DNA from 2 places in the Amycolatopsis sp. NPDC003731 genome. Region 1 is predicted to be linked to the other one. Evidence: predicted binding sites of a transcription regulator. Region 1 holds the regulator's gene; the other holds the start of a gene.
The links. The regulator HspR, encoded in region 1, represses chaperone genes until heat shock. The targets are predictions, from matches to a motif close to ANNTTGAGTNNNNNNNACTCAANNT.
Positions count from the first base shown of each region.

Region 2: lon (endopeptidase La) is a predicted target of HspR. The motif match lies at 9,379-9,403, and genes of this name have one in related genera.

Region 1 covers NZ_JBSFNC010000041.1:5,565-20,911, forward strand. Annotated here, with positions in the region: gene ACWDN5_RS18980 (DUF4097 family beta strand repeat-containing protein) at 1-240, shown strand, start outside; gene ACWDN5_RS18985 (hypothetical protein) at 268-501, shown strand; gene ACWDN5_RS18990 (alpha/beta hydrolase) at 568-2,010, shown strand; gene dnaK (molecular chaperone DnaK) at 2,240-4,111, shown strand; gene grpE (nucleotide exchange factor GrpE) at 4,108-4,806, shown strand; gene dnaJ (molecular chaperone DnaJ) at 4,837-6,006, shown strand; gene ACWDN5_RS19010 (heat shock protein transcriptional repressor HspR) at 6,012-6,437, shown strand; gene ACWDN5_RS19015 (hypothetical protein) at 6,489-6,611, shown strand; gene ACWDN5_RS19020 (DUF305 domain-containing protein) at 6,708-7,232, opposite strand; gene ACWDN5_RS19025 (lytic polysaccharide monooxygenase) at 7,229-7,984, opposite strand; gene ACWDN5_RS19030 (globin domain-containing protein) at 8,191-9,294, opposite strand; gene ACWDN5_RS19035 (globin domain-containing protein) at 9,641-10,816, opposite strand; gene ACWDN5_RS19040 (MarR family winged helix-turn-helix transcriptional regulator) at 11,061-11,546, shown strand; gene ACWDN5_RS19045 (MDR family MFS transporter) at 11,646-12,833, shown strand; gene clpB (ATP-dependent chaperone ClpB) at 12,932-15,347, shown strand, end outside.
Region 2 covers NZ_JBSFNC010000018.1:5,768-21,114, forward strand. Annotated here, with positions in the region: gene ACWDN5_RS10305 (TIGR03619 family F420-dependent LLM class oxidoreductase) at 1-724, shown strand, start outside; gene ACWDN5_RS10310 (GntR family transcriptional regulator) at 785-1,135, shown strand; gene ACWDN5_RS10315 (hypothetical protein) at 1,132-2,091, shown strand; gene ACWDN5_RS10320 (SGNH/GDSL hydrolase family protein) at 2,127-3,032, shown strand; gene ACWDN5_RS10325 (MaoC family dehydratase) at 3,029-3,487, opposite strand; gene ACWDN5_RS10330 (MaoC family dehydratase N-terminal domain-containing protein) at 3,484-3,933, opposite strand; gene rpmG (50S ribosomal protein L33) at 4,010-4,174, opposite strand; tRNA gene ACWDN5_RS10340 (tRNA-Met) at 4,224-4,296, opposite strand; tRNA gene ACWDN5_RS10345 (tRNA-Thr) at 4,347-4,419, opposite strand; gene ACWDN5_RS10350 (putative bifunctional diguanylate cyclase/phosphodiesterase) at 4,500-7,139, opposite strand; gene ACWDN5_RS10355 (GNAT family N-acetyltransferase) at 7,439-8,377, shown strand; gene ACWDN5_RS10360 (SAM-dependent methyltransferase) at 8,463-9,317, shown strand; gene lon (endopeptidase La) at 9,418-11,820, shown strand; tRNA gene ACWDN5_RS10370 (tRNA-Tyr) at 12,282-12,363, opposite strand; gene ACWDN5_RS10375 (YajQ family cyclic di-GMP-binding protein) at 12,493-12,984, shown strand; gene ACWDN5_RS10380 (hypothetical protein) at 13,019-13,681, opposite strand; gene ACWDN5_RS10385 (sialidase family protein) at 13,789-14,925, shown strand; gene rfbA (glucose-1-phosphate thymidylyltransferase RfbA) at 14,977-15,347, shown strand, end outside.

The DNA.
Region 1 (15,347 bases):
GGTCCGGTCGACGCGACGTCGTCCAGCGGCAGCGTCGAATTCACGCTGGCGCAGGCGAACGACGTCAAGGTGCACGCCGAGAGCGGCAGCATCGACCTGAAGGTGCCGGGCGGGCCGTACCGCGTCCAGGGGGACAGCGACAGCGGGCACCGCGACATCGGCGTCCAGGTCGACGGTTCCGCTCGGCACCTGCTGGACCTGACGACCGAAAGCGGCAGCGTCACGGTCCGCGCGGCCTGACCTTTTCCTACTACGGGGGCATTTCCGATGGGCAGGATCGAACGGCGCGTGCTGGTGGCCGCGCTGCTGGGGGCGCTCGCGATGTTCGGGTTCGCGGGCTTCACGCGGGACGCGCAGCCGGAAACGCCGGCGCAGGGGGTGCCGGTCACCGCGGATTCCCACTATCGAGTGACTTCCTGGGTCGGTACCCCAGCAGAAGTCGTTGTGCGGCAAGGAAATCCCGATTTCTTCCTCTCCTCCTGGACGGCCCGCCGCTCCTGAACTGTCGGGGGTCGCTGTTAGGAAGGAAGCACGCCGAAGGCCGGCGTGCAGGGGAGGAAACAGATCATGGACGTGCGCCGGGTCGCCGCGATCATCGCGGCGGTCGTGGTCATGGCGGGGGTACCGGCCGTCGCTTCGGCGTCGGTCTTGACGTGGCGGGCGTGCGCCACGCAGCAGGAGCCGTCGGCGGAGTGCGCGACGATCGAGGTGCCGATCGACCGCGCGCGGCCGGAGCTGGGGCCGGCGCGGCTCGCGCTGGCCCGGCTGCCCGCGCGCGATCCGTCCCACCGGATCGGCTCGCTGCTGGTGAACCCGGGCGGGCCAGGCGGCTCCGGCGTCGGGTTCGCGCAGTTCGGCGGGCTGGCCTCACCGGAGCTCGCGCAGCTGCGGCAGCGCTTCGACGTCGTGGGGTTCGACCCGCGCGGCGACTGGTCCAGCACGCCCCGCATCACCTGCGACGCGGCGACGCTGTTCGACCCGGCGCTGGACCGGTTCCCGTCGACGCGGGCGGGGTTCGACGCGCTGGTCGCGCACAACCGTAAGGCGGGCGCCGACTGCCTGGCCCGCACCGGGCCGCTGCTGGCGCACGTGGACAGCCGAAGCGCGGCCGAGGACATCGAGACGATCCGGGCGGCGCTCGGCGAGTCCGAGATCTCGTGGCTGGGCCTCTCCTACGGCACCGAGCTGGGCACGATCTACGCGTCGAAGCACCCCGGCCGGGTGCGGGCGATGGTGCTCGACGGCGCGATCGACCACGCGCGGCCGATGACCCAGGCGATCCTCGAGGAGGCCGCGGCCACCGAGGACGCACTGGTCCGGTTCGCGGACTGGTGCCGCGCTTCGGCCGGCTGCGCCTTGCGCGGCCAGGACGTCCTCCGCTTCTACGACGACGTCGTGGCCAGGGCGGCGCGCGGCGGGATCTGGTCGAGCGACCTGGGGCGTCCCGCGACGGCCGACGAGGTCTCGGCGGGCGTGTACGGCCACCTCTACCTGCGCGACGATTGGCCCGCGCTGGGCAAGGACCTGGCCGCCGCGGGTAGTGAGTTCCCGGACGCGCGCGGGCTGACCCAGCGGAACCAGTTCGGGTCCGAGAGCTACGCGGCCTACCGGGTGATCGGCTGCCACGACTTCCCGTCGCCGTTCACCGGTCCGTCGGAGATGGCGTGGACGGCCCGCCTGGTCCGCGCGGCGGCCCCGCACAGCTGGCGGTACTCGGAGTACTGGGACTTCGCCGGCGGGTGCACCGGCTGGCCAGTCCCGGCGAAGAACCCACCACAGCCGCATCCGGTACGCGGCGCCCCGCCGATCCTGGTCGTGGGCGGCGCCCATGATCCGGCGACGCCGCTGGCCTGGGCCCGCGGCCTGGCGGCGAGCATCGAGGGAGCGGCCCTGCTGACGCGCACCGACGACGGCCACACGGGGCTGTTCAACTCCGCGTGTGCGCGGGCGGCCGAGGTGGCGTACCTGGTCGACGGGGTCGTCCCTGGTCGTGGGGCGGTGTGCCGGTGAGCTGCTCACGTGAGCGGCGTCACAGCCGATCCGGGCACACTCGGTCGCCGGACCCGGGAACAAGAACCCGAGCCGCCTCGTTAGGCTGGGTACAGAGGTTGAGCGCAGTCGACTCAAGTCCGGCTTGACGGGGTGCGCGAAGGCCCGATAAAACTTGCCAGGGCCTCGCTCAAGGCGAGAACGAACCTGCAGGTCACGAACATAGCAGCCGTACACAGGAGGAAGCACCATGGCGCGAGCGGTCGGCATCGACCTCGGCACGACCAACTCGGTCGTCGCCGTCCTTGAGGGCGGCGAGCCGACGGTCATCGCCAACTCGGAAGGCTCCCGGACCACCCCTTCGATCGTCGCCTTCGCCAAGAACGGCGAAGTGCTGACCGGCCAGCCGGCGAAGAACCAGGCCGTCACGAACGTCGACCGGACGATCCGGTCCGTGAAGCGGCACATCGGCACCGACTGGAAGACCGAGATCGACGGGAAGAACTACACCTCCCAGGAAATCAGCGCGCGCGTGCTGATGAAGCTGAAGCGCGACGCCGAGGCGTACCTGGGCGAGACGATCACCGACGCGGTCATCACCGTCCCGGCGTACTTCGAGGACGCCCAGCGGCAGGCCACCAAGGAAGCCGGCCAGATCGCCGGCCTGAACGTGCTCCGCATCGTCAACGAGCCGACCGCCGCCGCGCTGGCGTACGGCCTGGACAAGGGCGAGAAGGAGCAGACCATCCTGGTCTTCGACCTCGGTGGTGGCACCTTCGACGTCTCGCTGCTGGAGATCGGCGAGGGCGTCGTCGAGGTCCGCGCCACCTCCGGTGACAACCACCTCGGTGGTGACGACTGGGACGAGCGCATCGTCAAGTGGCTGGTCGACAAGTTCAAGGCCACGAACGGCATCGACCTGACCAAGGACAAGATGGCGCTGCAGCGCATCCGCGAGGCGGCGGAGAAGGCGAAGATCGAGCTGTCCAGCTCGAACTCGGCCAGCATCAACCTGCCGTACATCACCGTGGACGCGGACAAGAACCCGCTGTTCCTCGACGAGACGCTGTCGCGCGCCGAGTTCCAGAAGATCACCTCGGACCTGCTCGACCGCACCAAGGCGCCGTTCAACAACGTCATCCGGGACGCGGGCATCTCCGTCGGCGACATCGACCACGTCGTGCTCGTCGGTGGTTCCACCCGCATGCCGGCCGTCGCCGAGCTGGTCAAGGAGCTGACCGGCGGCCGCGAGCCGAACAAGGGCGTGAACCCGGACGAGGTCGTCGCGGTCGGCGCGGCGCTGCAGGCCGGTGTGCTGAAGGGCGAGGTCAAGGACGTCCTGCTGCTCGACGTGACCCCGCTGTCGCTGGGCATCGAGACCAAGGGTGGCGTCTTCACCAAGCTCATCGAGCGCAACACCACGATCCCGACCAAGCGCTCGGAGATCTTCTCCACCGCGGACGACAACCAGCCGTCGGTGCAGATCCAGGTGTTCCAGGGTGAGCGCGAGATCGCCGCGCACAACAAGAAGCTCGGCATGTTCGAACTGACCGGTCTCCCGCCGGCCCCGCGTGGCGTGCCGCAGATCGAGGTCACCTTCGACATCGACGCCAACGGCATCGTGCACGTGACCGCGAAGGACCTGGGCACGAACAAGGAACAGTCGATGACGATCACCGGTGGCTCCGCGCTGCCGAAGGACGACATCGAGCGCATGGTCAAGGACGCCGAGGCCCACGCCGAGGAAGACAAGAAGCGCCGCGAGGAAGCGGAAACCCGCAACCAGGCGGAGACGCTGGTCTACCAGACCGAGAAGTTCGTCAAGGACAACGACGACAAGCTGCCCGAGGACCTCAAGGGCAAGGTCAAGTCCGCGATCGACGAGGCCAACGAGTCGCTCAAGGGCACGGACTCGACCAAGATCCGCGAGGCGATCGAGAAGCTGAACGCCGCTTCGCAGGAGCTGGGCACCGCTCTGTACGCCAACGCGAACGCCGCTCAGCCGGGTGCCGAAGGCGCCGCGGGTGCGGGGGCGGCCGGGGACGCCGGTGCGGCCGGCGGCCAGGCCAAGGCCGATGACGTGGTGGACGCCGAGATCGTCGAAGAGGACCCGAAGAAGTGACCCACAGCTACGACGAATCCGAGAACCAGGGCCGAGGCCCCGAGGAGCCGGTGGTCGTGCGGGACCGTCGCCGGGTGGACCCCCAGACCGGGCAGGTCCGCCCGCCCGGTCCGGCCCACGCGGCGCCGGACCCCGACGAGGCGCCCGTGGAGCACGCGGGCCCCTCGCTGGGTGAGTCCATTGTGGACGATTCGGTGTCGGTCGTCTCCGACGTGGAGAAGGAGCTGGCCGAGCGCACCGCCGACCTCCAGCGCCTGCAGGCCGAGTACGCCAACTACCGCAAGCGCGTCGAGCGTGACCGCGAGGCGGTCGTCATCGGCGCGAAGGCGACGGTGGTGAACGACCTGCTGCCGCTGCTCGACGACCTCGAGCGGGCCGAGCAGCACGGTGACCTCACCGGCGCGTTCAAGGCGGTCGGCGACAAGCTGATCAGCGGTCTGCAGCGCGCGGGCCTGGAGTCGTTCGGCGCCGAGGGCGAGCCCTTCGACCCGAGCGTGCACGAGGCCGTGCAGCACAACACCTCGCCCGACGTGGCGGGCCCGACGGTCACCGTGGTCATGCGCCGCGGGTACCGCTTCGGCGACCGCGTACTGCGGGCCGCGCTGGTCGGGGTGACCGACCACGAGCCCGGTGCGGCCCCGTCCGTCGGTGGCGAGCTGCCACTCGACGGCGGAGCCGATGAGCAGCAGCAGTAAGAGGAACCAAGTGGGAGGAGGAGACGCCCGATGAGTGCACGGGAATGGATCGGTAAGGACTTCTACCGTGAACTGGGCGTCTCCTCCGACGCCACCGCGGACGAGATCAAGAAGGCCTACCGGAAGCTGGCCAAGGAGAACCACCCGGACGCGAACGCCGGCAACGCGCAGGCGGAGCAGAAGTTCAAGGCGGTCTCCGAGGCCTACGGCGTGCTCTCCGACGCGAGCAAGCGCAAGGAGTACGACGAGGCGCGGCGCCTGTTCGGCGGCGGGGGTGGCTTCAACTTCCCCGGCGGCGGCGGTGGCGGCAGCTTCGACATGGGCGACATCTTCGGCCAGGCCGGCGCCGGTCAGCAGGGCGGTTTCGGCGGGCTCGGCGACATCCTGGGCGGGATCTTCGGCCGCGGTCGGTCGTCGGCGGGCGCGACGGCCAACCGGCCGCAGCGCGGCGCGGACGTCGAGACGGACGTCCGGATCGACTTCGTCGAGGCGGTCAAGGGTGCGACCCTGCCGCTGCGGCTGTCGAGCCCGGCGACCTGCGCAACGTGCAGCGGCAACGGTGCCCGGCCGGGGACGTCGCCGCGGACCTGCCCGACCTGTTCCGGGTCCGGGCTGGTCAGCCGCAGCCAGGGCGCGTTCGCGTTCTCGGAGCCGTGCCGCGACTGCCGCGGCCGCGGGACGATCATCGACGACCCGTGCCCGGAGTGCGGCGGCGAAGGCATCAGCACGAGGACGCGCACGCTGACCGTCCGGATCCCGCCGGGCGTCGACGACGACCAGCGCATCCGGCTGGCCGGCCAGGGCGAGCCGGGCCGGGGCGGTGCGCAGGCGGGCGATCTGTACGTCCGGGTGCACGTGGCTCCGCACGCGCTGTTCGGGCGCAAGGGGCTCGACCTGACGATCACCGTGCCGGTGGACTTCACGGAACTGACGCTCGGCACCACGATCACGGTGCCGACGCTGGAAGGCAAGGTCTCGCTCAAGGTGCCGCCGGGCACGGCGAGCGGACGGGTGCTGCGCGTGCGCGGCAAGGGCATCGCCAAGCGCGACGGTTCGCAAGGTGACCTGCTCGTCACCCTCCAGGCGGCGATTCCCGCCAAACTGGACGACAAGGCGCGCGAAGCACTGCAGGCGTACGCCGAGGCGATGGCCGGGCACGACCCCCGGCCCGAGATCACCGAGCTGCTGCAAGGTAGGTGAGAGTGGTGTTCGGCGGGATTCCCCAGGAAGGGGACGAAGAGACCCCGGTGTTCGTCATCTCGGTGGCGGCCCAGCTCGCCGGGATGCACGCGCAGACGTTGCGCACGTACGACCGGCAGGGCCTGGTGTCACCCGGCCGCACCCCCGGCGGCGGCCGGCGCTACTCGATGCGGGACATCGCACTGCTGCGCGAGGTCCAGCGCCTCTCGCAGGAGGACGGCGTGAACCTGGCCGGCATCAAGCGCATCATCGAGCTGGAGAACCAGGTGGACGCGCTCCGAGCACGCATCACCGAGCTGACGGAGGAACTGGCCGCGGCCTACGTCGCGGCAGAACAGGCAACAGCGGCGGCGCACGCGTCGTACCGCCGAGACCTGGTCCCCCTCAACCAGCAGACGGCAATGGTGGTCTGGCGCCCCAAGCGCCGCTGACCCCAACGCGACGAAGGCCTCCCCGGGCAACCGGGGAGGCCTTTCGCGCGCTTGGCGACGCTTTCGGCCCAGGGCACCCGCTGGCCAGCCGCGGCCGCAGGGGTCGATTTCCAGCGGCGGCTGATGGGCGCCGCCGACGGCGGTGGTTTCGCCGCCGCGCGGTCCGGCGGCTGATGGGCTCCGCCGCCGGTGGGCCGGGAGCGTCGCTGCGAAGTCCCGGGATGGGCCGCGAGCAGTCCCTCCCGGCTGCTCGCGGCCGCGCCGCGGGGACTATGCCTTCACGTTCAGGAGCTGCTTCACCTCGGCCGTCCGGGACTCGATCACTCGGCGGGCCAAATCGCGGGCCTGGGCGTTCACTCCGCCGTTCGGGCCGTTCTCCGTCTGGGCCAGCTCGACCGCTGCCTGCTGCTGTCCCGTCAGGACGTCCAGGAACCGGCGGGTGAACTCGGCGTCGGCCGCCGTTCGGAGGGCTCCCACCAGGTCCGGTGACGTCATCTTCATTCCGCCGTGGCCGGCGTGGGCCTCCGGGGCCACCGTCTCCGGCTCGTTCCACTCGCGGAGCCAGCGGCGCATGTCGTCGACCTCGGTCTGCTGGGTCACCTCGATCGCTGCCGCCAGCTCCTTCAACGCGGCCGGGACCGGGCGGGCCGCCGCCAGGCGGACGATCTCGATCCCCTGCTGGTTCTGGGGAATCAACATCTGCAGGAACATCACGTCGGCCGCGTTGTGCTGGGGCGGGGCCGCCGTCGCGCAGCTGGTCAGGAGCAGCGCGACGACGGCCAAGACCACTCTCACTGGCGCTGCCAGAGCGCCGGGGTGTTCGGCGGCTCCCAGCCCGCGATCGCCGTGTGCGGCTGGAGGCAGCGGTAGGTCGCGCCGCCGTACGTCACGACGTCGCCCGCCTTGTACGCCGTTCCCGCCGACCAGGTTCCGCCCGTCGGCGGCTTGGTGGTCGTCGTGGTGGGCGGCGGGGTTGTGGTGGTCGGGGGCGGCGTGGTGGTCGTCGTCGGCGGTGGGGTGCCGCCTCCGCCGACCTGGAGGTCGACACAGCTGTAGAACGCGTTGCTCGTGTCCGAGATGTTCCAGATCGCCAGCACCTTGATCCGGCCCGAATACCCGGCCAGGTTCACCGTGTGCGACAGCGTGGGCGGCGGCTGCTGGTTGTTGCCGTTGAACACCGCGACGCGGGTGCCACCGACGTAGTACTCGTAGTTCGACGTCGAGTGCCGGGCGGTGAACACCCAGTTGAACGTCACCGTGCTGCCGACCGACTTGGCCGGCCACGGCTTCGACTCGTCGGTCAGCTCGGCGAACTGCGACAACCCGCCGTTGCAGCTGCGCAGCCCCTTCGGTCCTTCGACGCTCTGCGGCTCGTAGACGATGCTGCCGCAGTTGGGGACCTTCCCGGCCGCGCAGTTGGCCTGCCGGCTGGGCGGGTCGGACACGTAACCGTGGGCGCTCGCGGAAGTGGCGGGGAGGACGACGACCAGCACCGGCGCGAGCAGGGCTCCGGCAGCGGCCGCGAAGAGCTTTCGTTTCCAGGTCATTTCGGCTCCTCGAAGGGGAACAGCGTTGTTCCGGAGGGGAGGACGAACGAGCACATCCGGGGAAGATGTGGTCTAGACCATAAGTCGATTCGGGCACAACGGTCAACGAACTACCGCCGTTCGACGAGTTCGCTGCTCCACTCGGCTCAGTGCGAAGGTCGGGACCGGCTGCTGCAGGCGTTCGCCGGAGAGGGTCCCTTCGGCGCTCAGTCCAGGGTGAAGGGGTCGTACGATATTCGCTCCAGCTCGATCCCCCTGGCCAGCAGCTTCGCCACGGTCGCCTGGATCATCGGCGGCGAACCGGACACGAGCACCTCGTGGTTGCGCCACGTGCCACGCTGCGTCACGGCGTGGGCGAGCGTGCCGCGGTCGCCGCCGGCCAGGGCGCCCTCCTCGGTGACCGGGGTGACCGTCAGCCACTTCGACGTCGCGGCCAGCCGGCGCAGCTCCTCCAGTGCGTACAGGTCCTCCGGCCGTCGGCCGCCGAAGAACAGGTGCACCGGCGGGTTCCGCTTCCAGCGGGACAGGTCGTCGAGGATCGCCAGCAACGGCGTGATCCCGGTGCCGCCGCCGATCATCAGCAGCCGCCGTTTCGTCGACGTCGGGCGCACGTTCAGCACGCCCATCGACGGCCCGAGGCGCCAGACGTCGCCCGGTTTGGTGTGGTTGACGATGCTGCCGCTGACCCAGCCGCCGGGCACCGCGCGCACGTGGAAGGTGAGCTGGCCGTCTCCACGCGGCGCGTTGGCCGGCGAAAGGTACCGCCAGAACCGTGGCCGTTGGGGCACTTCCACGCTCACGTACCCGCCGGCGCGGTACGGCAACAAACCTTCGGTGCGCACCTTCACCAGTGCGACGTCGCGGCTGAGTTTCCGGTGTTCGAGCACGGTCGCCGACCACGCCGCCGGCCCGGTTTCCGCCTGGGCGGCTTCGCGCATCGTCTTGGCGATGAGCCCGTAGGCCGACGTCCACGCCGATTCGACTTCGGTGGTCCACTTCTCCTTGAGAAATCGTTTCAACGCGGCGATCAGCGCGACGCCGACCGCGTCGTAGTGGCGGGAGACGACGGCGAATTTCCGGTGGTCGCGGCCCAGTTGCCCCAGGAAGGTGACCAGCTCGTCGGGCCGGTCGACCATCTGCACCACATACACCAGCGCCCGCAGCAGCCTGCTCCGCTGCGTCGTCATGGTCACCGGGAACAGCTCCCGGCAATCGGGGGCGACCACGAACAACGCACCGTAGAAGTACTGCGCCAGTTCATCTGCTTTCGGTTCGACCTCCGCAAAACTTTCACGAATCAACCGGGCCATCTCTCGACCTTCCACGGCCGAAACGGGCAGCGTCTCGGGCATGGTGGAGATCTTCACGGATTCAGCACTCATCGGGAACGGTAATCTCCAGTCGTGCCAAGGTTTTCGCGCCGTGCATGCGGCGTCGCTGTGGCGGTGCCGCCCCCGAGGGTTCCCGACTGTAGGCGAATTCCCGTGCAGATGCGCGTGATTCCGCGCGTTCCCGCTCGAACGGAGCAATTCAGGTACGCCCGGTCAACCCCGCCTGTCGCAGCGTAAAAATGATCACGACGTCGGATTCATCCGTTACTGGTTGCCGATTTCCGAAGCATAACGAAACCATTCACCGGACGGCGGATTGCCGTGGCTAGTCGATCGTGAACGGGTCGTACTGGATCTGGTCCAGGGCGCTGCCCGCCACCAGCATCCGCGACACCGTCGCCCGGATCATCGCCGGCGAGCCGGACACCAGGATGCGGTGGCCGGGCCAGGAGCCGTACCGCGTGACGGCTTCGGCCAGCGTCCCCTGCTCGAACCCGGGGACGTCGCCGCCGCGCTCGACGACCGGTGTGACGGTCAGCCAGGGGTTCGTCGCGGCGAGCGCGCGCAGCTCTTCGAGGTCGTAGAGGTCCTCGCGGGCGCCGCCGCCGTAGAACAGGTGCGTCTTCGGGTTCTCGCCCCACAGCGCGAGGTGGTCGAGGATCGCCCGCAGCGGCGCCACCCCCGTTCCCCCGGCGACCATCAGCACGGCCCGCGAGGCCTCGCGGTCGACCGTCATCCGGCCCAGCGGCGGGCCGAGCCGCCAGACGTCCCCGGGCTGCGTGTGGCTGACGATCGCGCGGGACACCCAGCCGCCGTCGATCGCGCGGACGTGGAACTCGATGCCGCCGTCCTCGCGTGGCGCGTTGGCCGGCGAGAGGTACCGCCACAGCCGTGGCCGCTGCGGCACTTCCACGCTGACGTACTGGCCGGGGTGGTACGGCACCGGCTGGTCGGGCACCAGCCGCACCAGCGCGAGGTCCCAGGTCAGCCGCCGGTGCTCGACCACGGTGGCCGACCAGGACGGCGGGTTCGTGTCCGACGCGGCCGCGTCCTGCATGGCCCGCGCGGCGATGGTGAACGCCTCGGCCCAGGCCCGTTCGACCTCCGGTGTCCACGCCGGGCCGAGGTGGTTCTTGAGCGACGCCAGCAGCGCCGTCCCGACCGCTTCGTAGTGCCGCGGCACCACGCCGAACTTGCGGTGGTCGCGGCCCAGCTGGCGCAGGAACGGCGCGAGGTCGTCGGGCCGGTCGACCATCTGCACGATGTGCACCAGCGCGCGCACCAGCCTGCCGCGCTGGATCTCCATGTTGATCGGGAAGAAGTCGCGCGTGGTCGGGGCGAGGGTGAACAGCATCCCGTAGAAGAACTGCGAGATGTCCGCGATGTACGGCTCGGACCTGGCCCAGCTGTCCCGGATGAGCCGGACCATCGCGGTCACCGCCGCGGGGGCTTCCCGCGGGGCCGACGACCTGGGGAGCGGGCTGACGGAATCGGCTGTCATGAGGGGTTGTTCACGGGTCGGGGACCGCCTCCTGGGTCCTTCGCCACTGCTGCCACCTCGTCACTCAACGTCACTCGCCTGCGGTGCGCGCACCGCCCGTCCGCAGGGTAGCCGCCGGGCGCCCTTTTGCCCGCATTGTTGCTCCGACCGGGTGTATTACCGCGTGGGGGACCTCACCGGCCAGATGGTTGTCCGCGCAAGTGTCCGGCAATATACTTGTATGGCGCAACCAAGGAGGTGCCGAATGGGCTTCGACAACACCGACGACGACGTCCGGGTCGAGCTCATGCGGGAGCTGAAGACCGCTTCCCAGCTGCAGCACGCCTGGATCATGCAAGTCTGGCAGAGCGAGCCCGGGCTGCACCCGGCGGCCGCGATGCTGCTGTCCGACCTGGCGAAGAACGGCGAGACGCGGCCGTCCGAACTCGCGAAACGCCGGTTCGTCGACCTTTCGGTCGTCAGCAGGCAGATCGCCCAGCTCTCCGCGGCCGGGCTGGTCGACCGCCGCCCCGCTCCCGAAGACGGCCGGGCGTCGCTGGTCAGCGTGTCCGAGAAGGGCCGGGCCGAGCTCGCCCGCTGGCGCGCCAACTACATCGAGTTCATGGAGAAGGCGCTCGGCGGCTGGGACGACGAGCGCGTCACCGACCTCACCGCGCGGCTGGCGGAGATGAACACCGATCTCCGACGCGCGCTCGGCAGCGACGCCTGCCTGGCTGACACGAACAAGTGACACCGCGGCCGAGAGGCACACCGCAAGTGTCCCTTGGCCTTGGGGAAAGTGTCCGTTCGGTCCTGACTTGACGGCATTCATCAGGGTTAACGTCGGTGGGTGACGCGTGACCGGGTCGCACTGCTGTGCGCGCTGGGAATCGACAACTTCGGCTCAGGTCTGTTCCTCCCGTTGGCGCTGGTCTACGTGACGCAGGTGGTCGGCGTGCCGCTGGCCGTCGCCGGCACCGCCGTCACCCTCGGCGCCATCGGCGGGCTCGTCGTGCCGCCGCTCGCCGGCCGGCTCGTCGACCGCGTCGGGCCGCGGGCCGTCGTGATCTGCGCCCAGCTGCTGCAAGCCGCGGGCGTCGGGGCCTACGTCGTCGCCGGCAGCGCGGGCCCGGTGGTGGTCGCGGCCGTCCTGTCGTCCGCCGGGCAGCAGTTCTTCTACAGCTCCCTGTACGTGCTCATCGCCGACGTCGCCGGCGACGGGCCCAAGGACCGGCCGTTCGCCGAGGTGGGGATGGTGCGGGCCGCGTCCTTCGGCCTGGGCGGGCTGGTCGCGGGGGCGTTGCTGACGTGGCTCGGGAACGCCGGCTACCGCATCGCGCTCGCCGCGGACGCGCTGACGTTCTTCGTGGCCGCGCTGATCCTCGTCTTCTTCGTCCGGCTCGCGCGGCCGCGCCGGCCGGTGCGCGAGCGGTCGGTCCGGGTGCTGCGCGACCGGCCGTACCTCGCCCTCATCCTGTTCAGCGGGCTCTTCGGGCTCTCGCTGGACTTCTTCCTGATCGGCACCCCGGTGTTCGTGCTCGACCGGCTGCACGGGCCGGCCTGGCTGCCGGGCACGATCCTCGCCCTGCTGACCGTGCTGACCAGCGTCGGTGGCACGATCGCGCTGCGGCTCACCGCCCGGCTGACGCGGATCGCGGCGATGCGCGTGGGCTCGGCGCTGTTCTCCGCGTGGTGCTTGGTCAGCCTGGGTGTGCTGCTCGTGCCGCAGGGCTGGCAGGTGGTGTACCTGCTGGGGTCGACGCTCGTGTTCGCCGCCGGCGACCTGGTGTTCGGGCCGCGGTCGGGGGCGCTCGCCGAGGCCGCGGCACCTCCGGTCGCCCGCGGACGTTATCTCGCTGCGTACCAGTACGCGTTCACCGTGGCGCAGGTGATCGCGCCCGCCGTGGTGGCCTTGTTCTCGGTCGCCGACTGGTTACCCTGGGTGCTGGTCGGGGCGTGCGCCGGTCTCGCCGTGGCCGGGCTCGGCACCCTCGGCTCGCGGCTCCCGGCGAGCGCTGTGGCACCCGGCCGAAGTTGAGCGGAACAGACTCAAGTTTTCCTGCGTTAGAGATAGTGACGGGTCACGGTCAGGCCTGTCACCAGGACTTTCTCGCAGTACCGAGCATGAGGTGAGGGATGGACGCTTTCAACCCGACCACGAAGACCCAGCAGGCGATCTCGTCCGCGGCGCAGGCGGCCACCATGGCCGGCAACCCGCACGTGTCGGCCGCCCATCTGCTGGGCGCCCTGCTGGCGCAGGGTGAGGGGCTGACCGCACCGCTGCTGACCGCGGTCGGGGCCGACCCGGAGGTGGTGCACAAGGAGCTCGAACCGCTCATCGCGGCGCTGCCGTCCGCGACCGGCGCGACCGTGTCGAGCCCGCAGTTCGACACCTACGCCGTGAAGTCGCTGACGCGCGCCCAGAAGCTCGCCACCGAGCTGGGTGACGAGTACGTCTCGACCGAGCACCTGCTCGTCGGGCTCGCGACCGAAGGCGGCCAGGTCGCGGACCTGCTCAAGCGCCACGGGGCGACGCCGGACGCGCTGCAGGAGGCGTTCGCCAAGGTCCGCGGCTCGGCCCGGATCACCAGCGCGGACCCCGAGAGCACGTTCAAGGCGCTCGAGAAGTACGGCGTCGACCTCACCGAGCGCGCCCGCGCCGGCGAGCTCGACCCGGTCATCGGGCGTGACACCGAGATCCGCCGCGTCGTGCAGGTGCTGTCGCGGCGCACGAAGAACAACCCGGTCCTGATCGGCGAGCCGGGCGTCGGCAAGACGGCCATCGTCGAAGGGCTGGCCCAGCGCATCGTCGCCGGGGACGTGCCTGAGTCGCTGCGCGGCAAGCGCGTCGTCGCCCTCGACCTCGGGTCGATGGTGGCCGGCGCGAAGTACCGCGGCGAGTTCGAGGAGCGGCTGAAGGCCGTGCTCAAGGAGATCACCGACTCCGCGGGCGAGGTCATCACCTTCATCGACGAGCTGCACACGATCGTCGGCGCCGGCGCGACCGGCGAGGGCGGCGCGATGGACGCGGGCAACATGATCAAGCCGATGCTCGCCCGCGGCGAGCTGCGGATGGTCGGCGCGACCACGCTCGACGAGTACCGCCAGCACATCGAGAAGGACGCCGCTCTGGAGCGGCGCTTCCAGCAGGTGCTCGTCGGCGAGCCGTCGCCGGAGGACACCATCGCGATCCTGCGCGGGCTGAAGGAGCGCTACGAGGTGCACCACGGTGTCCGGATCACGGACGCCGCGCTGGTCGCCGCCGCGACGCTGTCCGACCGCTACATCACCGCGCGCTTCCTGCCGGACAAGGCGATCGACCTGGTCGACGAGGCCGCGTCGAAGCTCCGCATGGAGATCGACTCGCGGCCGGTGGAGATCGACGAGGTCGAGCGGGCGGTCCGCCGGCTCGAGATCGAAGAGATGGCGCTCGCGAAGGAGAGCGACGCGGCCTCGAAGGAGCGGCTCAACGCCCTGCGTGCGGAGCTGGCGGAGAAGCGCGAGACGCTGACCGCGCTGACGGCCCGCTGGCAGAACGAGAAGGGCTCGATCGAGCGCGTCCGCGAGCTCAAGGAGCAGCTCGAGCAGCTGCGCGGCGAGTCCGAGCGCGCCGAGCGCGACGGCGACCTCGGCAAGGCCGCCGAGCTGCGCTACGGCCGGATCCCCGCGCTGGAGAAGGAGTTCGAAGCGGCCACCGCGGCGAGCGAGGCCAGCCAGCAGAACGTGATGCTCAAGGAGGAGGTCGGCGCGGACGACGTCGCGGACGTGGTCAGCGCGTGGACCGGCATCCCGGCGGGCCGGCTCCTGGAAGGCGAGACGGGCAAGCTGCTCCGGATGGAGGAGGAGCTGACCCGGCGCGTCATCGGGCAGGCCGAGGCCGTGCAGGTCGTCGCGGACGCGGTGCGCCGCGCCCGGGCCGGCGTCGCCGACCCCGACCGGCCGACCGGCTCGTTCCTCTTCCTCGGCCCGACCGGCGTCGGCAAGACCGAGCTGGCCAAGGCCCTGGCCGAGTTCCTGTTCGACGACGAGCGCGCGATGCAGCGCATCGACATGAGCGAGTACGCCGAGAAGCACTCGGTGGCGCGCCTGGTCGGCGCCCCGCCGGGGTACGTCGGCTACGACCAGGGCGGCCAGCTGACCGAGGCCGTCCGGCGGCGCCCGTATTCGGTCGTGCTGCTCGACGAGGTGGAGAAGGCCCACCCCGACGTCTTCGACGTGCTGCTGCAGGTCCTCGACGACGGACGGCTGACCGACGGCCAGGGCCGGACGGTGGACTTCCGCAACACCATCCTGATCCTGACGTCGAACCTCGGCTCGCAGGCCATCGCCGACCCGTCGCTCGACGAGCGGCAGCGGCGGGACGCGGTGCTCGACGTGGTGCAGCGGCAGTTCAAGCCGGAGTTCCTCAACCGGCTCGACGACATCGTCGTGTTCCACTCGCTCGGCACCGAGCAGCTGACGTCCATTGTGGACATCCAGGTCGCCCGGCTCGCCAAGCGGCTGGCCCAGCGGCGGCTGAACCTGGAGGTCACCGACGGCGCCCGCGAGTGGC
Region 2 (15,347 bases), on a different contig from region 1:
GCCGGAACACCCGTACCCCAAGGAGTTCGAGACCTTCGCCGACCCGTTCACGACGCTGGCGGCCGCGGCGGCGGTGACCCGCACGGCCCGCCTCGGGATGAGCGCATTGACCGGCCCGGTCTATTCCCCGGTCCTGCTGGCCCGGGCGCTGACCTCGCTCGACCTGGCCAGCCAGGGCCGTCTCGACGTCGGCTTCGGGCTCGGCTGGCTGCGCGAGGAGTACTTCGCCACCGGCGTGCCGTGGGAAGGCCGGGGCAAGCGGCTCGAAGCCGTCCTCGACGCCCTCGACGCGCTGTGGACCGGCGAACCGGCCGAGCACGCGGGCCCGCAGTGGCGGATCGCGCCGTCGACGGTGGGCCTGCGCCCGGCGCAGGAGCCGCGCCCGCCGGTCCTGCTCGGCGGGTTCTCGCCGCCGGCGCTGGCCCGGATCGGCCGCCGCGCGGACGGCTGGCTCGCCGGCTGGATGCCGGAGCAGTACTTGACCGGACTCTGGTCGGTGGCCCGGGAAGCGGCCGAGAAGGCCGGGCGCGACCCGGACAGCCTGCGCCGCGTGCTGCGGATCAACCCGCGCCAGGGCACCGCCGTGGAGACGGCCGCGGACGTCCGCCCGTGCCTCGACGTGGCCCGCGAGCTGGGCATTTCCGAGGTGCTCGTCGACCTGCACTACGTGGCCAAGGACGTCGACCACGCCCTGGAACTGGCCGGCGAACTGATCGCCGGCTGATCCAGCCCCGTGTGACGCACGTCTCGCGCAGGGTGTCATTGTTCTATTATAGTTAGAACTATGCTCGTTCAAATCGATCCGAGCTCCACGGACCCGCTCTTCGAGCAGGTGGCCGCGTCGCTGCGCCGGTCACTGGCCGACGGTCACCCGCCGCCCGGGCAGCAGCTGCCGCCCGCCCGGGAACTGGCCGCGGCGCTGGAGATCAACGTCCACACCGTGCTGCGGGCGTACGCGCTGCTTCGCGACGAAGGCCTCATCGACCTGCGGCGACGCCGGGGGGCCGTCGTCATCGGCGGCGCGTCCTCCCGGGCGCGGCTGGCCGAGCTGGCCGAGGACCTGGTCCGCGAGGCGAAGCGCGCGGGCGTCGGCCTCGACGAGCTCACCGGGGTGTTGAAGGAGAAGTACTCATGACCAAGCTGATCCGGGTCCTGGTCGCCACGGCCGTGCTGCCGGGCGCCGCGCTCGCCGTCGCGGGTGCGCTGGAGAATGCGTGGGCGGGCCGCCTGCCCGACCCGGTCGCGACGCACTGGAGCAGCGCACCGAACGGGCACACGCCGCTCGGCACGTTCACCGGCGTGACGCTGGGGCTCGGCACCGTCGCCGTCCTGCTCCTGGCCACTTCGGCGGTCACCGCGCTGCGCCGCGGGCGTCCGCTGCCACGCCCGACCGTCGGGGTGGGCGCCGGCTTCGCCGCGCTGCCGGCCGCCGTCCTGCTCTCGGTGCTCGTGGCGAACCTCGACGTCCCGGACTGGCAGGCGGCCCGTGGCGGCGCCGGCATCGTGCTCTTCATGCTGGGCGCGGCGGCCATCGGCGTCGTGGCGGCGCTGGTCGGCGGGCTGCCGTCGGCGCCGGTCCACGAGGAGACCGCGAACCTGCCGAGCGTCGGCCTGCGGCCCGGGCAGCGCGCGTTCTGGTCGGGCCGGGCGGCGAACCCGGGGATGCTCTGGGCGCTGGCGCTGATCCCGGTGGCGATCGCCCTCGTGCCCACCGGGCTGCCGTGGGCGACGGCCGCCTGGATCGCCCTGGTCGGCCTGGTGGTGACGGCGCTGACGTACCGGCTCTCGGCGTCCGTGGACGCGAAGGGCGTGACGATCCGCTTCGGCCTCCTCGGCGTCCCGTGGCGGCACCTGCCGCTGGCGAGCATCCGCGAAGCGACCGCGCGCGAGCTGTCGACGTTCGGCGACGGCGGGCTGGGCCTGCGCTTCAACCCGGTCACCGGCACGACGGCGTACAAGGTCCGCGGCGGTCCGGCGCTGGCGCTCGCCCTGGAGAACGGCCGGACGGTGCTGGTGAGCGTGGACGACCCGGAAACCGGGGCCGGGCTGGTCAACGACCTGCTCGCGCAGCGGATCACCCGGATTGACTAGGCCGCCGCCGCGGCGGCTTCGGTAGAAACGAAGAAGTGGCGAAGAAGAGCGGCGGCGGGGGCTGCCTGGTGGTCGTGCTCGTGGTCGGGCTGCTGGCCTTCGGGTACTACAAGTGGCAGCACGGTTCGTCGTCGGCGCCACCGGAAGGCGTGGACACCGGCGGCGGCTCCGGCCGTTACGTCGCCCTCGGGGATTCGTACACGTCCGCGCCGCGGACCGGGCGCCAGGCGGGCACCCCGGCGGGCTGCGACCGTTCGGACGACAACTACCCGCACCTGGTCTCGGCGAAGCTGAAGCCGGCCCAGTTCGTCGACACCAGCTGCAGCGGCGCGACGACGGCGAACCTGAGTGCGGCGCAGAAGACCGGCAACGGCACGAACCCGCCGCAGCTGGACGCGGTGACGGCGGAGACGACCCTGGTGACGGTCGGCATCGGCGGCAACGACGTCGGGTTCTTCTCGTACGCGTCGGGCTGCGCGACGACGGACCAGAACGCGTCCCCGTGCCGCGACCGCCTGACCGCCGGCGGCCGTGACGAGCTGGCCGAGCGCATCGACGCCACCACCCCGAAGGTCGCCGCGGTGCTCGACCGCATCCACCAGAAGGCCCCGAAGGCCAAGGTCGTGGTGGTCGGCTACCCGACGGTGCTGCCGGACGGCGACGGCTGCTGGCCGTCCCTGCCGTTCGGCGCGGGCGACATCGAGTACTTCCGCGGCGCGCTCGGCAAGCTGAACAAGATGCTCGAGGACCAGGCGGACGCCCACCGCGCGGGCTACGCGGACACGGCGACCCCGGGCAAGGGCCACGACGTGTGCGCGGCGTCGGACAAGCGCTGGATCGAGGGGCTGCTGCCCGCCTCGCCGGCCGCCCCGCTGCACCCCAACGCGCGGGGTGAGCAGGGCATGGCCGACGCGGTCCTGGCGGTCCTGAAGCTGCCTTAGCGGCGGACCAGGGCCTGCGGCTTCCCGAGCACGGTCTTCCCGTCGAACTTCACCACGAGGTCGATCCGCGCGATCCCGTCGTCCTTGACGTCCGCGACCTTCCCGGTCACCTCGACCACCGCCCCCTCGGGGGTGTTCGGCACCACGACCGGCCGCGTGAAGCGGGCGCTGAAGTCGATCAGCCGGGCCGGGTCGCCGAGCCAGTCCGTGACCACGCGGCCCGCGACCGCCATCGTCAGCATCCCGTGCGCGATCACGTCCGGCAGGCCGACGTCCTTCGCGAACGCCTCGTTCCAGTGGATCGGGTTGAAGTCCAGCGCCGCCCCGGCGTAGCGCACCAGCTGCTCGCGGGTGATCCGGACCTCGAGGGCGGGCAGCTCGTCGCCGGTGACATGCGGGGCTTCGCCCCGGCCGGGGGCTCCGCCACCCGGACCCCCGTAAGAAGGTGTGTTCACGCGTTCTCCCCTCGGACCACCAGCTGCGCGCGGGTGGTGCAGACCTTCTGGCCGGCGGCGTCGTGGATCTCGGCACGCAGGTTGATGAAGTCGTTGCCGGCGCGGGCCATGATGGCGTCGATGTGGGTGGTCACCTCGAGCACGTCGCCGGCGAACACCGGGCGCGTGTAGGTGAAGCCCTGGTCGCCGTGCACCATCCGCGAGTAGTCGAGGCCGAGCTCGGGGTCGGTGACGATCGCGTTGATCGAGGCGAGGTTGATGATCGTGAGGAACGTCGGCGGGGCGATCACGTCGGGGTGACCGGCCTCGCGGGCCGCCTCCGGGTCGCGGTAGACCGGGTTCGCGTCGCCGATCGCGTCGGCGAACTCCCGGATCTTCTCCCGGCTCACTTCGTAACTGGTCTGCGGCGGATAGCTCCGCCCGGTGAACGACTGGTCCAAGGGCACCCGGAGAGGCTACCAACAGCAAAGAGCCGCCCCGGGGATCCAGGGCGGCTCTTCGAAGCTGGTGAACGCGTACGCGTCAGCGGGTTTCCTTGTGCGTCCGGTGCGTACCGCAGTTCGGGCAGAACTTCTTCATCTCCAGGCGATCCGGGTTGTTGCGCCGGTTCTTCTTGGTGATGTAGTTGCGGTGCTTGCACTCTTCGCACGCCAGCGTGATCTTGGGTCGCACGTCGGTGGCAGCCACAGCGTTTCCTTCTCTCTCAGGTCCGGGGGCCAGCCCCGTCGTTACCGCGTAGCGGTGGCCGGACTTGAACCGGCGACACAGCGATTATGAGCCGCTTGCTCTGCCAACTGAGCTACACCGCCCTTACATGACCCAAGCCGCGACACGCAGGCGTGACGCGGCTGAGGTCGAGAGCCCCTTTACGGAATCGAACCGTAGACCTTCTCCTTACCATGGAGACGCTCTGCCGACTGAGCTAAAGGGGCCTGGCCTCTCGCGAGGACTTGGAAAGATTAGCAAGGGGCTTCACCCGCCCGTGCAACCGGGGTCCCCAAACCGCAAAACCTCAGGTCAGCAGGGTCAGCACGGTCTCCGAGTGCCGCCCCGGCGAGCGCGCGGTGCGGGCCTGCAGCCACGCCTCCAGCCGGTCCTCCGGCAGCGGCCGTGAGATCAGGTAGCCCTGGGCGACGTCACAGCCCATCGCCTCGAGCTGGTCGCGCGCCACGTCCTCCTCGACGCCCTCGGCCACCACCGTCAGCCCGAGCGAGTGCCCCAGCTCGACGATCGACCGGACCACCGCGAGGTCGCCCAGGTCGGTCCCCATCCCGAGGACGAAGCTCTTGTCGATCTTCACCTGGTCGACCGGCAGCTGCCGCAGGTACGCCAGCGACGAGTACCCGGTCCCGAAGTCGTCCACGGCGAGCGTGATGCCCAGCGAGTGCAGCTCGCGCAGGATCGGCAGCGCCTTCTGCGGGTCGGACATCACGCCGGACTCGGTGAGCTCGAACGTCAGCAGCTCGGGCGGGATGCCGTGGTGCTCCAGCTCGCGGGCGACCTTGTTCGGGAAGTCCTCGTCGGCCAGGTTGCGCACCGACAGGTTGACCGCCACCGAGATCCGCAGGCCCTCGTCGAGCCACTTGCGGCAGCGCTTGAGCGCCTCGCCGAGCACGAAACCGGTCAGGACGCCGATCAGGCCGGCCGCCTCGATGGCCGGGACGAACTCGTCCGGGCCGAGCCTGCCGAACTCCGGGTGCACCCAGCGGACCAGCGCCTCGACACCCTGCACCTGCCGGTTCGGCAGGGTGATCTTCGGCTGGTAGTGGACGCTGACCTGGCCGTCTTCGAGGGACTGCCGGAACTGCGTCACCATCTGGAAGCGGCGCAGGAAGATCTGGCCCATGCTCGGCACGTAGCCGCGGACCTCTTCGCCGCCCTTCGTCGCGCGCACCGCCACGTCCGCCCGCTGCAGCAGGCCTTCGATGTCGACGACGTCGCCCGGTTCCTCCGCGGACGTCGTCGCGTAGCCGATCATCGCGTTCGCCTCGACCGAGAGCCGGTCGACCGGATACGGCGCCGACAGCTCTTCGCGCAGCCGTTCCGCCGCGTGGTGGGCGTCTTCCGGCGGGCAGCCGACGAGCAGCGCCGCGAAGGACGCGCCTTCGAGCCGGGCGAGCGGGACGTCGGGGCCGAGCGCGTCGCGGATGCGGCGGCCCGCGGCGACGACCATCCGGTCCGCCCAGGCGTAGCCGAGCGCGTCGCTGACCGTCGAGAAGACGTCGAGGTCGATCCGCAGCACCACGGCGTTGGCGAAGTCCCGCAACGGTTCCTTGGCCACCTGCCGGAAGCCCGGCCGGTTGAGGTGCCCGGTGAGCGGGTCGTGGTAGGCGTCGTGGCGCAGCGTCGCCAGCAGGCGCCGATTGTCCAGCGACGTCGCGAGGTGGCTGGCCATGGTGCCGAGCAGCTGGACGTCGTACTTGCCGAAGCCGCGCCAGCGGGACAGCCGGTCGTGCGCCTCGACGACGCCGAGCAGCCGGTTCGCGCTGCGCAGCGGGACGACCAGTGCCTCCTGCGCGCCGCGGTCGAGCAGCGCCGCGCGGACGTCGGGGTTGGCCTCGGTGATCCGGAAGTGCCGGACGTGCGCGCCGGGCAGGCGCAGCAGCGGGTCGTCGGCGGCGGGGTCGGCGACCGGCAGGTCGTCGCCCGCGACCACGACCCGCATCGTGTCCTTCGGTTCCAGCCGGAGCCGCAGCACGACGCGGCCGGCGGCGAGCTGGTCCTTGATGCGCTCGGCGATGGTCGCCCACTCGCGGACGTCGACGCCGCCGACGAGCTCGTCGGCGCGGCTGGCCGGGCGCGCGGCGGCCTGCTGGCCCGAGCGGGCCACCATCAGGCTGACGTCGGAGAGCGCCTCCATGTCCCGCTGCTCGCGCAGCAGGTCGGAGTACGCCCAGTACAGCGCGGTGAGGCCGAGGAAGACGGCGAGCACCAGCGGCCACGCCTCGGGCGTGCTGGAGATCACGAGGTAGCCGGAGAGGCCGACGGACGCGTTGACGAAGCCGACGACCAGGATCCGCCCGGTGAGCCGGACGGCGGTGCTGACCCGCATGCGGCGCCGCAGCACGCGGACCGCGGCCAGGGCGAGCAGCGTGCTCACCAGCGGCGCGGTCAGCGTGCCCGCCAGCGCGGCGACCCACGGGATCTTGTCGCCGGCGCCGACGGCGTGCTTGACCAGCCCGGCAACCGCGAAGGCGCCGGTGATCTCGAGCAGGAAGGCGCCCGCGTTGTAGAGGACGCGGCCGGCGACCTTGCGCGCGAGCAGCGTGCCGATGCCGGCGACGAGGTGCGCGGCCAGCACGACTTCGAAGGGCGCGATGAAGAACCCGATGACGAGCGGGATCTCGGTGAACGAGATCGTCCAGGAGATGCCGCTGCGGACGTCGACGTTGATGCCGAGCTGTTCGGCGAGCAGGAAGGCGACCGCGAGCACCGGCGCAATCCACAGCAGCCGGTCGTTCCACTCGAACGGCAGCCACGAGCCGACCGCGAACGCGGCGACGAGCCCGAGGCTCAGGACGGCGAAGGTGTAGACGCGGAACCGGCGTTCGTCGGTGCGGGCTTCGGCGGAGACGGGTGGTGTCCCGGAAGCGGCTCCCGGCCCGGGCTGCGCCTGCGCGACGGCGTCGCCGTGGGCGTTGGTGTCCGGCATCCGACCTTCCCTCCCGGCTTGTCCACCGGTGCTGATCCGTGACTTCGGGTGTGGACAAGGGCCATACCGTACCCCGTAGGGCGTACCCGTGTCCCTTTCGAGACAGTAAGAGATCACCCCAGGGTTAACAATGCCTCGAACGCGCTGACCTGCGTGGACCAGAGGGTGAAACGCCGTGACAACCGGGGCTTCGCCCCGGGCCGGGGGCTTCGCCACCCGGAACCCCCTGAAGCAGGGGTTGTCCGAACTCTGCCCAGTTCCCCTACGCACCGAAAGCCGGGGAGCGCTTCAATGTCTCCATGCACAGCGATGTGATTGCCACCGAGCACGCGGCGCGGCTCGCGGCGGTGGATCCCCTCCTCCCCGGCTCGACCCCCTTCGAAGCAGCGGAAAACGCGGTGGTCCTGGAGGTCGCGACGGGCGACTCCGCCGCGTCCGGGCTGGCGTCCCGCGTCCAGGTCGACCGCGACGCCCCGAACGCTCCCTGGCGCGCGCTGACCGAACACCGCCTCGACCTGCAGCTGGCCGGCCCGCAGCCGGCGGCCGTCCTCGACGCTCTGCTCACCCGATGGGATGAACATCTGCGCGCGGTCGCCGAGCGCGGCGACACCGAGACGGCGGCGATCGTCCCGCGCGCGAGCCGCGACGCCGCCGGCGGGCGGGAGATGCTGCACCACGGCTTCGCCCCGTTGCGGGTGATCGCCGTCCGCCCCTCGGAGCGGCTGGTCCCGGCCACCCCGCTGGGGACACCGGGGGTCAAGATCCGCCGTGCCGAGCCCGACGACCTCGAGACCGCGGTGGCGCTCGGCATGGAGCTGCACTCCTACGACGCCCAGTACGGCACGGTGAACTGGCGCACGGGGGTCGAGGAGATCCTGGCCAAGGACCTCGCCGAGCAGCTGAAGCGGCCGGAGCCGCCGTTGTGGATCGCCGAGCTGTACGGCCGTCCGCTCGGCATGGTGAGCGTCCAGCACCCGGGCGAGACCGGCTGGATCAGCGGCCGGGTCGCGGCTTCCCGGGTGGGCTACCTGTCGTCGCTGGCCGTGGCGGAGGCCGCGCGGTCCTCCGGCGTCGGCACGGCGCTGGCGACGCACGCCCACCACGTCCTGGACGAGGAAGGCGCCGACGTCGTCCTGCTGCACCACGCCGCGGCGAACCCGCTGTCGACGCCGTTCTGGTACGCGCAGGGCTACCGCCCGCTGTGGACGTACTGGCAGCGTCGACCGGCTGTTCGGTGAACTGCTGTTCGGTGAACTACTGGAGGATTACCGCGGCTGCCCCGGGCTTATAGGCTGACCTCGCCGCCAGCGAGGGGAGCCTGAAGTGACCGACCAGCGGGATTCCGCGCCGAGAGCGCCCGAGGGTGTCGACACCGAGAAGCCGTCCGCGGCCCGGATCTACGACTGGTACCTGGGCGGTACCCAGAACTGGGCCGTGGACCGCGAGTTCGGCCGGCGCATGGAGCAGCAGTGGCCGCTGGTGCGCCCGGGGTCGAAGCAGAACCGCGAGTTCATGAACCGCGCGGTCCGGGCGGCGCTGCGGGCCGGCATCCGGCAGTTCATCGACCTCGGCTCGGGCGTGCCGACGGCGGGCAACGTGCACGAGGTCGTCGAGGCGGAGCTGCCCGAGGACCACGACGCGAAGGTCGTGTACGTCGACTACGAGCCGGTCGCCGTCGCCCACGCGACGCTGATCCTCGAAGAGGGCATGGCGACCGACTGGGCCGGCATCGTCCAGGCCGACATGCGGGACGCGAAGTCCGTCCTGCGTTCCGAAGAGACGCGCCGGCTGATCGACTTCTCGCAGCCGGTCTGCCTGATCATGGCGGCGGTCCTGCACTTCGTCGGCCCGGACGACGACCCGGAGGGGCTCCTGGCGGCGTACCGCGACGCGCTCGCGCCGGGCAGCTGGCTGGCGATCTCCCAGATGAGCGAGGGCGACGGGTCGGGCCCGTACCTCGAGGGGCTGCGCTGGTTCGTCGAGCAGTACCGCAAGACGAGCAACCCGGTCTGGCTGCGCGACCGCGAGGAGATCGAGCCCCTCTTCGGCGGCTGGCCGCTCCTGGAGCCGGGCATCGTGCACCTGCCGGACTGGCGGCCGGACCGGAAGATCAACGCCCTGGAGGCGGAGGCCCGGCCCTTCGCTTGGTGCGCCGTCGCGGCGAAGCCAGGGCGCTGACCTGCGGTTTCCGCGATCGCTGTGGGCGAACGCACCATCGGAAACAAACACACCCATCGGAGAGTTGAGCTAGGCAGACTCAACTATCCGAGGAGTGCACATGTCCGACACCCGCCTCCTGCCCGTGCTCCCGCTCGATGACGACGTCGTGCTGCCGGGCATGGTCGTCCCGCTCGACCTGACCGACACCGAGACGCGGGCCGCGGTGGAGTCCGCCCAGGCCAAGACGCCGAGCCAGGCGTCCTTCCCCGGCATCCGCTCGGCCGCGCCCGCCAAGGCCGAAGTCCTCATCGTCCCGCGCGTCCACGGCGAATACGCCGAATTCGGCACCGTCGCGACGGTCGAGCGCATCGGCCGCGTGCCCGGCGGCAAGGCCGCCGTCCTGCTGCGCGGCACGGCCCGCGCGGTCGTCGGCCGGATCGCCGACGGTCCCGGCGCCGCCCGCTGGGTGCACGCCGAGGACGCCCCCGAGACCACGAACGACCAGACCGCCAAGCTCGCGGCCGAGTACAAGGCCGTCGTCATCTCAATCCTCCAGCAGCGCGGCGGCTGGCAGCTGATCGACGCCGTCCAGCAGGTCGAGGACGCCTCCGCGGTCGCCGACCTGTCCGGGAACGCGCCGTACCTGTCCACCGAGCAGAAGCTCGAGCTGCTGTCCACTTTGGACGTCACCGCGCGCCTGGAGAAGGCCCTCGAGTGGAGCAAGGAGCACCTGGCCGAGCTCGAGGTGACCGACACGATCCGCAAGGACGTCGCCGAGGGCATGGAGAAGCAGCAGAAGGAATTCCTGCTGCGCCGCCAGCTCGAAGCGATCCGCAAGGAACTCGGCGAACTCGACGGCACCGCCGACGAGACGGACTACCGCGCCCGCGTCGAGGGTGCCGAGCTGCCCGACGCCGTCAAGAAGGCCGCGCTGGCCGAAGTGGACAAGCTGGACCGCACGTCCGAGCAGTCCCCGGAGGGCGGCTGGATCCGCACCTGGCTGGACACCGTCCTGGAGCTGCCCTGGAACGAGCGCACCGAGGACAGTTACGACATCGCGGCCGCGCGTGCGGTGCTCGACGCCGACCACGCGGGCCTCGACGACGTCAAGGAACGCATCATCGAGTACTTGGCCGTCCGCAAGCGGCGTGCCGAATCGGGTCTCGGCCCGGTCGGTGGTCGCCGGTCCGGCGCGGTGCTCGCCCTCGCGGGCCCTCCCGGGGTCGGCAAGACGTCGCTGGGCGAGTCCGTCGCGAAGGCCATGGGCCGCAAGTTCGTCCGCGTGGCGCTCGGCGGCATCCGTGACGAGGCGGAGATCCGCGGCCACCGCCGCACCTACGTCGGCGCGCTGCCCGGCCGGATCGTCCGCGCCATCAAGGAAGCCGGCTCGATGAACCCGGTCGTGCTGCTCGACGAGATCGACAAGGTCGGCGCCGACTACCGCGGCGACCCGACCGCGGCCCTGCTCGAAGTGCTGGACCCGGAGCAGAACCACACGTTCCGCGACCACTACCTCGAGGTCGAGCTGGACCTGTCCGACGTCGTGTTCCTGGCCACGGCCAACGCCCTGGAGACCATCCCCGGCCCGCTGCTGGACCGCATGGAGCTCGTCACGCTGGACGGCTACACCGAGCACGAGAAGGTCACCATCGCCCGCGACCACCTGCTCCCGCGCGAGCTGGAGCGGGCCGGCCTGACCACCGCGGACGTCACGCTGACGGACGCCGCGTTCAGCCGGATCGCCGCCGAGTACACCCGCGAGGCGGGCGTGCGCGACGCGAACCGGACGATCGCCAAGGTGCTGCGGAAGATCGCGACCAAGGTCGCCCTGGACGAGGTTGCGCTGCCGGTTTCCCTGGACGCGTCCGATCTGGAGGCCTACCTGGGCCGCCCGCGGCACATCCCGGAGTCGTCGCTCCCGGCGTCGACCCAGCGCACGGCGACCCCGGGCGTGGCGACGGGCCTGGCGGTGACCGGCGCCGGCGGTGACGTCCTGTACATCGAGGCGTCGCTGGCGGACCAGGAGTCCGGCGCGTCCGGGCTGCAGCTGACCGGCCAGCTCGGCGACGTGATGAAGGAGTCGGTGCAGATCGCGCTGTCCTACCTCCGCTCGCACGGCGCGGAGCTGGAGCTGCCGGTGGGCGACCTCCGCAACCGCGGCATCCACGTCCACGTCCCGGCGGGCGCGGTGCCGAAGGACGGCCCGTCGGCGGGCATCACGATGACGACGGCCCTGGCCTCGCTGCTCTCGGGTCGCGTGGTCCGCGCGGACGTGGCGATGACCGGCGAGGTGTCCCTGACCGGGCGCGTCCTGCCGATCGGCGGCGTGAAGCAGAAGCTGCTGGCCGCACACCGGGCGGGGATGAAGACGGTGATCATCCCCCAGCGCAACGAGCCGGACCTGGACGACGTCCCGGCCGAGGTGCTCTCGCAGCTCGACGTGCACGCGGTGGCGAACGTCCGCGAGGTCCTCGACCTCGCCCTGACCCCGGCTTCGACGCCGGTTTCCCAGGCGGCGTAACCCCGAGCGCCGCCACCCCCGGACGGCCGGTTTCCCTCTCCCCCAAGGGAAACCGGCCGTTCTCCTACGCGGCGGCCTTCCGCGCGGCGACGAGGCAGCCACGACCGGTCCCGGCGGCCGCCGTGCCGTCTCGACGGCGGAACGCGGCTGCGCGGGTTGAGCATGGTCGTCACGACGAGCCCGCCGGGCCGCGTGTCGAGCAGGTGCCGCACCATCATCCGGCGTGGTCGTTTCGCACAGCCGGCCACGAGCGCGGGTTCGGCGTACTGCGCCCGAGGCAGTGTCGAGCCGCTCAAGAAAGGCGTTACGCGCGATTCGGGAAACGGTGCCAAAGGCCAATCAACTCTCGCTCACCGAAAATATCGACCACGTCGAATCGGGGAAGGGTTTAGCCCGTCCGCGTGGCACCCACCTACGCGAAGCGGCCCCATGACTTTCGCCATGGGGCCGCTCGCTGAGGGTGGCGGGTGAGGGATTCGAACCCCCGTAGGCAATGCCAACTGGTTTACAGCCAGTCCCCTTTGGCCACTCGGGTAACCCGCCAAGGCCGGTCGCACCGGCCGGGGGAAAGCTTACCCAACGCTCCGGAGCAGGGGTCAACCGGGATACCCGTCGGGTGACAGGGGCTAGGCTGGGTGCCCCCTGACAAGCGAGTACGAGGTGTGAGGACACGTGGCGGATCCCTCTTTCGACGTCGTGAGCAAGGTCGACCGCCAGGAGGTGGACAACGCGCTCAACCAGGCGAGCAAGGAGCTGGGCACCCGGTTCGACTTCCGCGGCACCGGCACGACGATCAACTGGGCCGGCGAGGAGGCGCTCACGATCGAGTCCGAGACCGAGGAGCGCGCCCTGGCCGCGGTCGAGGTGTTCAAGGAGAAGCTGATCAAGCGCAACATCTCCCTGAAGGCCTTCGAAGCCGGCGAGCCGGCGCTGTCGGGCAAGATCTACAAGATCTCCGGCAAGATCCTCCAGGGCATCGCCTCGGACAAGGCGAAGCAGATCGCCAAGTTCATCCGCGACGAGGGCCCCAAGGGCGTCCAGGCCCAGATCCAGGGCGACCAGCTGCGAGTGTCGGGCAAGAAGAAGGACCAGCTGCAGGACGTGATCGCCTTGCTCAAGGGCAAGGACTTCGAGATCGCGCTGCAGTTCACCAACTACCGGTGACGCCGCCGCGGGCACCCGGTCGCCGGGTGCCCGCTCACGACGGCGTCAGCGTCCAGCTCGCCTCGTAGCCCCCCACCTGCAGGTACACCGGCCCGCGGACGTCCCGCTCCACCTGCAGGTCGCCGATCTGGTTGAGGATCAGGTCGCGGTCCTCCGGCGACATCACCCACAGCCCGATGGCGCCGCGCGTCTTCGCCGTGAACCGCACGTGAGCCACGCCCGCCGGCAGGCGGACCACCGCGTCGCCCTTACCCGGCGTCTCCTTGCCCGCCTCCGCCGTCGGCACGCTCCGGTGGTCCGCGATCGTCGCCGTCCAGGGGGCGTTCGCGTGGACCGTCACGCGCTTCACCGGGGTGCGCGGGTCCGTGTTCATCCACGTCGTGCCCTTGTACGCGCCGATCGCGTTGACCAGGCCGTGGTCGCCGCCGTCCGTGTCGACGATCACGTTGGACGTGCACTTCGGGCACTCGAACGTGAAGAAGCCCACCTGGTCCGCCGGCCACGTCGTCTGGAACTCGCCGCTCTCCGTGCCCGTGTGCGTCTCCGGAGGCACGTCACGCGGCTCCGCGGGCGCAGTGGACAACGGCGCGGGAGACGACGGGGAAGCAACCGGATCGACGATCTCGCCGTAGCCGGTCGCCGGCGCGCACGCCGACGTCAGCACCAAGAGCAGCAGCACACCCAGCCGGATCTTCATGTTTCCCCCTCGGTGATCTTTCGGCCCCGGGGACGGGAGCGTTACCCGAACGCGTGAATGCGCCGGGTGACCGTCGCCCACCCGTGTTGTAATCGCGCGGTCACCGCGTGGAGGGGGTCGAGTTGCGCCGTTCGCTGGTCTTCCTGCTGACGCTCGCCGCCGTCGCCTCGCTGCTGACGCCCGCGAGCGCCGCCGAACGCCAGCAGCTCGTCCCCGGCTTCGGCGCCTATCCGCGGCTGATCCGGCTGGGGAACGGGCGCATCATCGCCACTCTGACCAGCGAAGACGCCGACGGCAAGTACACGCCCGTGCTGGAGAGCACCGACGAAGGCGAGTCGTTCCACGAGATCGGCGCGATCCACGACCCCGAAGGCCGGTCCGGCATGTGCTGCGGCACCGTCTACGAACTGCCCGAGCGCGTCGGCCGGCTCCGCGCGGGCACGCTGCTGTGGGCCGCCTCCTACCGGCAGGACGCCGGGCCGCGGCGCCGCATCGGGATCCGCGTCTGGGCCAGCAAGGACGGCGGCCGCTCGTGGAGCTTCCTGTCCGAGGCCGCGCGGTCGCACAACATCGACGGCATCTGGGAGCCCGAGTTCACCGTCGACGCGGGTGGCACGCTCTGGCTCCACTTCGCCGACGAGACGCAGGCGCCGAAGTACGCCCAGGTGCTCAACCGGGTCGCTTCGACCGACGGCGTGAACTGGGGCACCAAGCAGCTCACCATGGCGATCCCGCCCGACCGCGTGCGCCCGGGGATGCCGATCATCCGGCGGCTGCCCGACAGCCGCTACTACTTCGCCTACGAGATCTGCAACTTCCGCGACCGCTACTGCGACCCGTACTTCAAGATTTCCGTCGACGGCGCCAACTGGGGCGACCCCGCCGATCCGGGCACCCGCGTCGACACGGCCACCGGCAATTACTTCCAGCATGCGCAAACCATCACGCTGTTCCCCGGCGGCCCGAACGGCGTGAGGATCGTCATGGTCGGGCAGATCTACACGAACGCCAAGGGCGTGCCGCAGCCGCAGAACGGCCAGGTCCTGCTGGCCAACGACGACTTCGGCGCTGGTCACTGGTACGAACTGCCCGCTCCCGTGCACATCAGCAGGATCTGGAACAACTTCTGCCCCAACTACTCCTCGACGCTGCTGCCGGTCGACGACGACCGGAACGTGCTGGAAATCGCCACCGAGGACAACGCCGGCTGCAAGGCCTACTTCGGTAAAGGATCCGCCTTCTAGCGACGGCCCGTAGGGTGGTCGGGTCGCGGCCACGGGAAAGGGAGGCAGTCCATGAAGGGGATCGTGCTGGCCGGAGGCAGCGGGACACGTCTGCACCCGATCACCCAGGCGGTGTCCAAGCAGCTGCTGCCGGTCTACGACAAGCCGATGGTCTACTACCCCATCTCGGTGCTGATGCTGGCCGGGATCCGCGAGATCCTCGTCATCTCCACCCCCACCGACCTGCCGATGTTCCGCAGGCTGCTGGGCAACGGCGACCAGTTCGGCGTCTCCTTCTCCTACGCCGAGCAGCCGAGCCCGAACGGCCTGGCCGAGGCCTTCGTGATCGGCGCGGACTTCATCGGCGACGACGACGTGGCGCTGGTCCTCGGCGACAACATCTTCTACGGCCAGGGCTTCTCGAGCCGCCTCCAGCAGGCCGT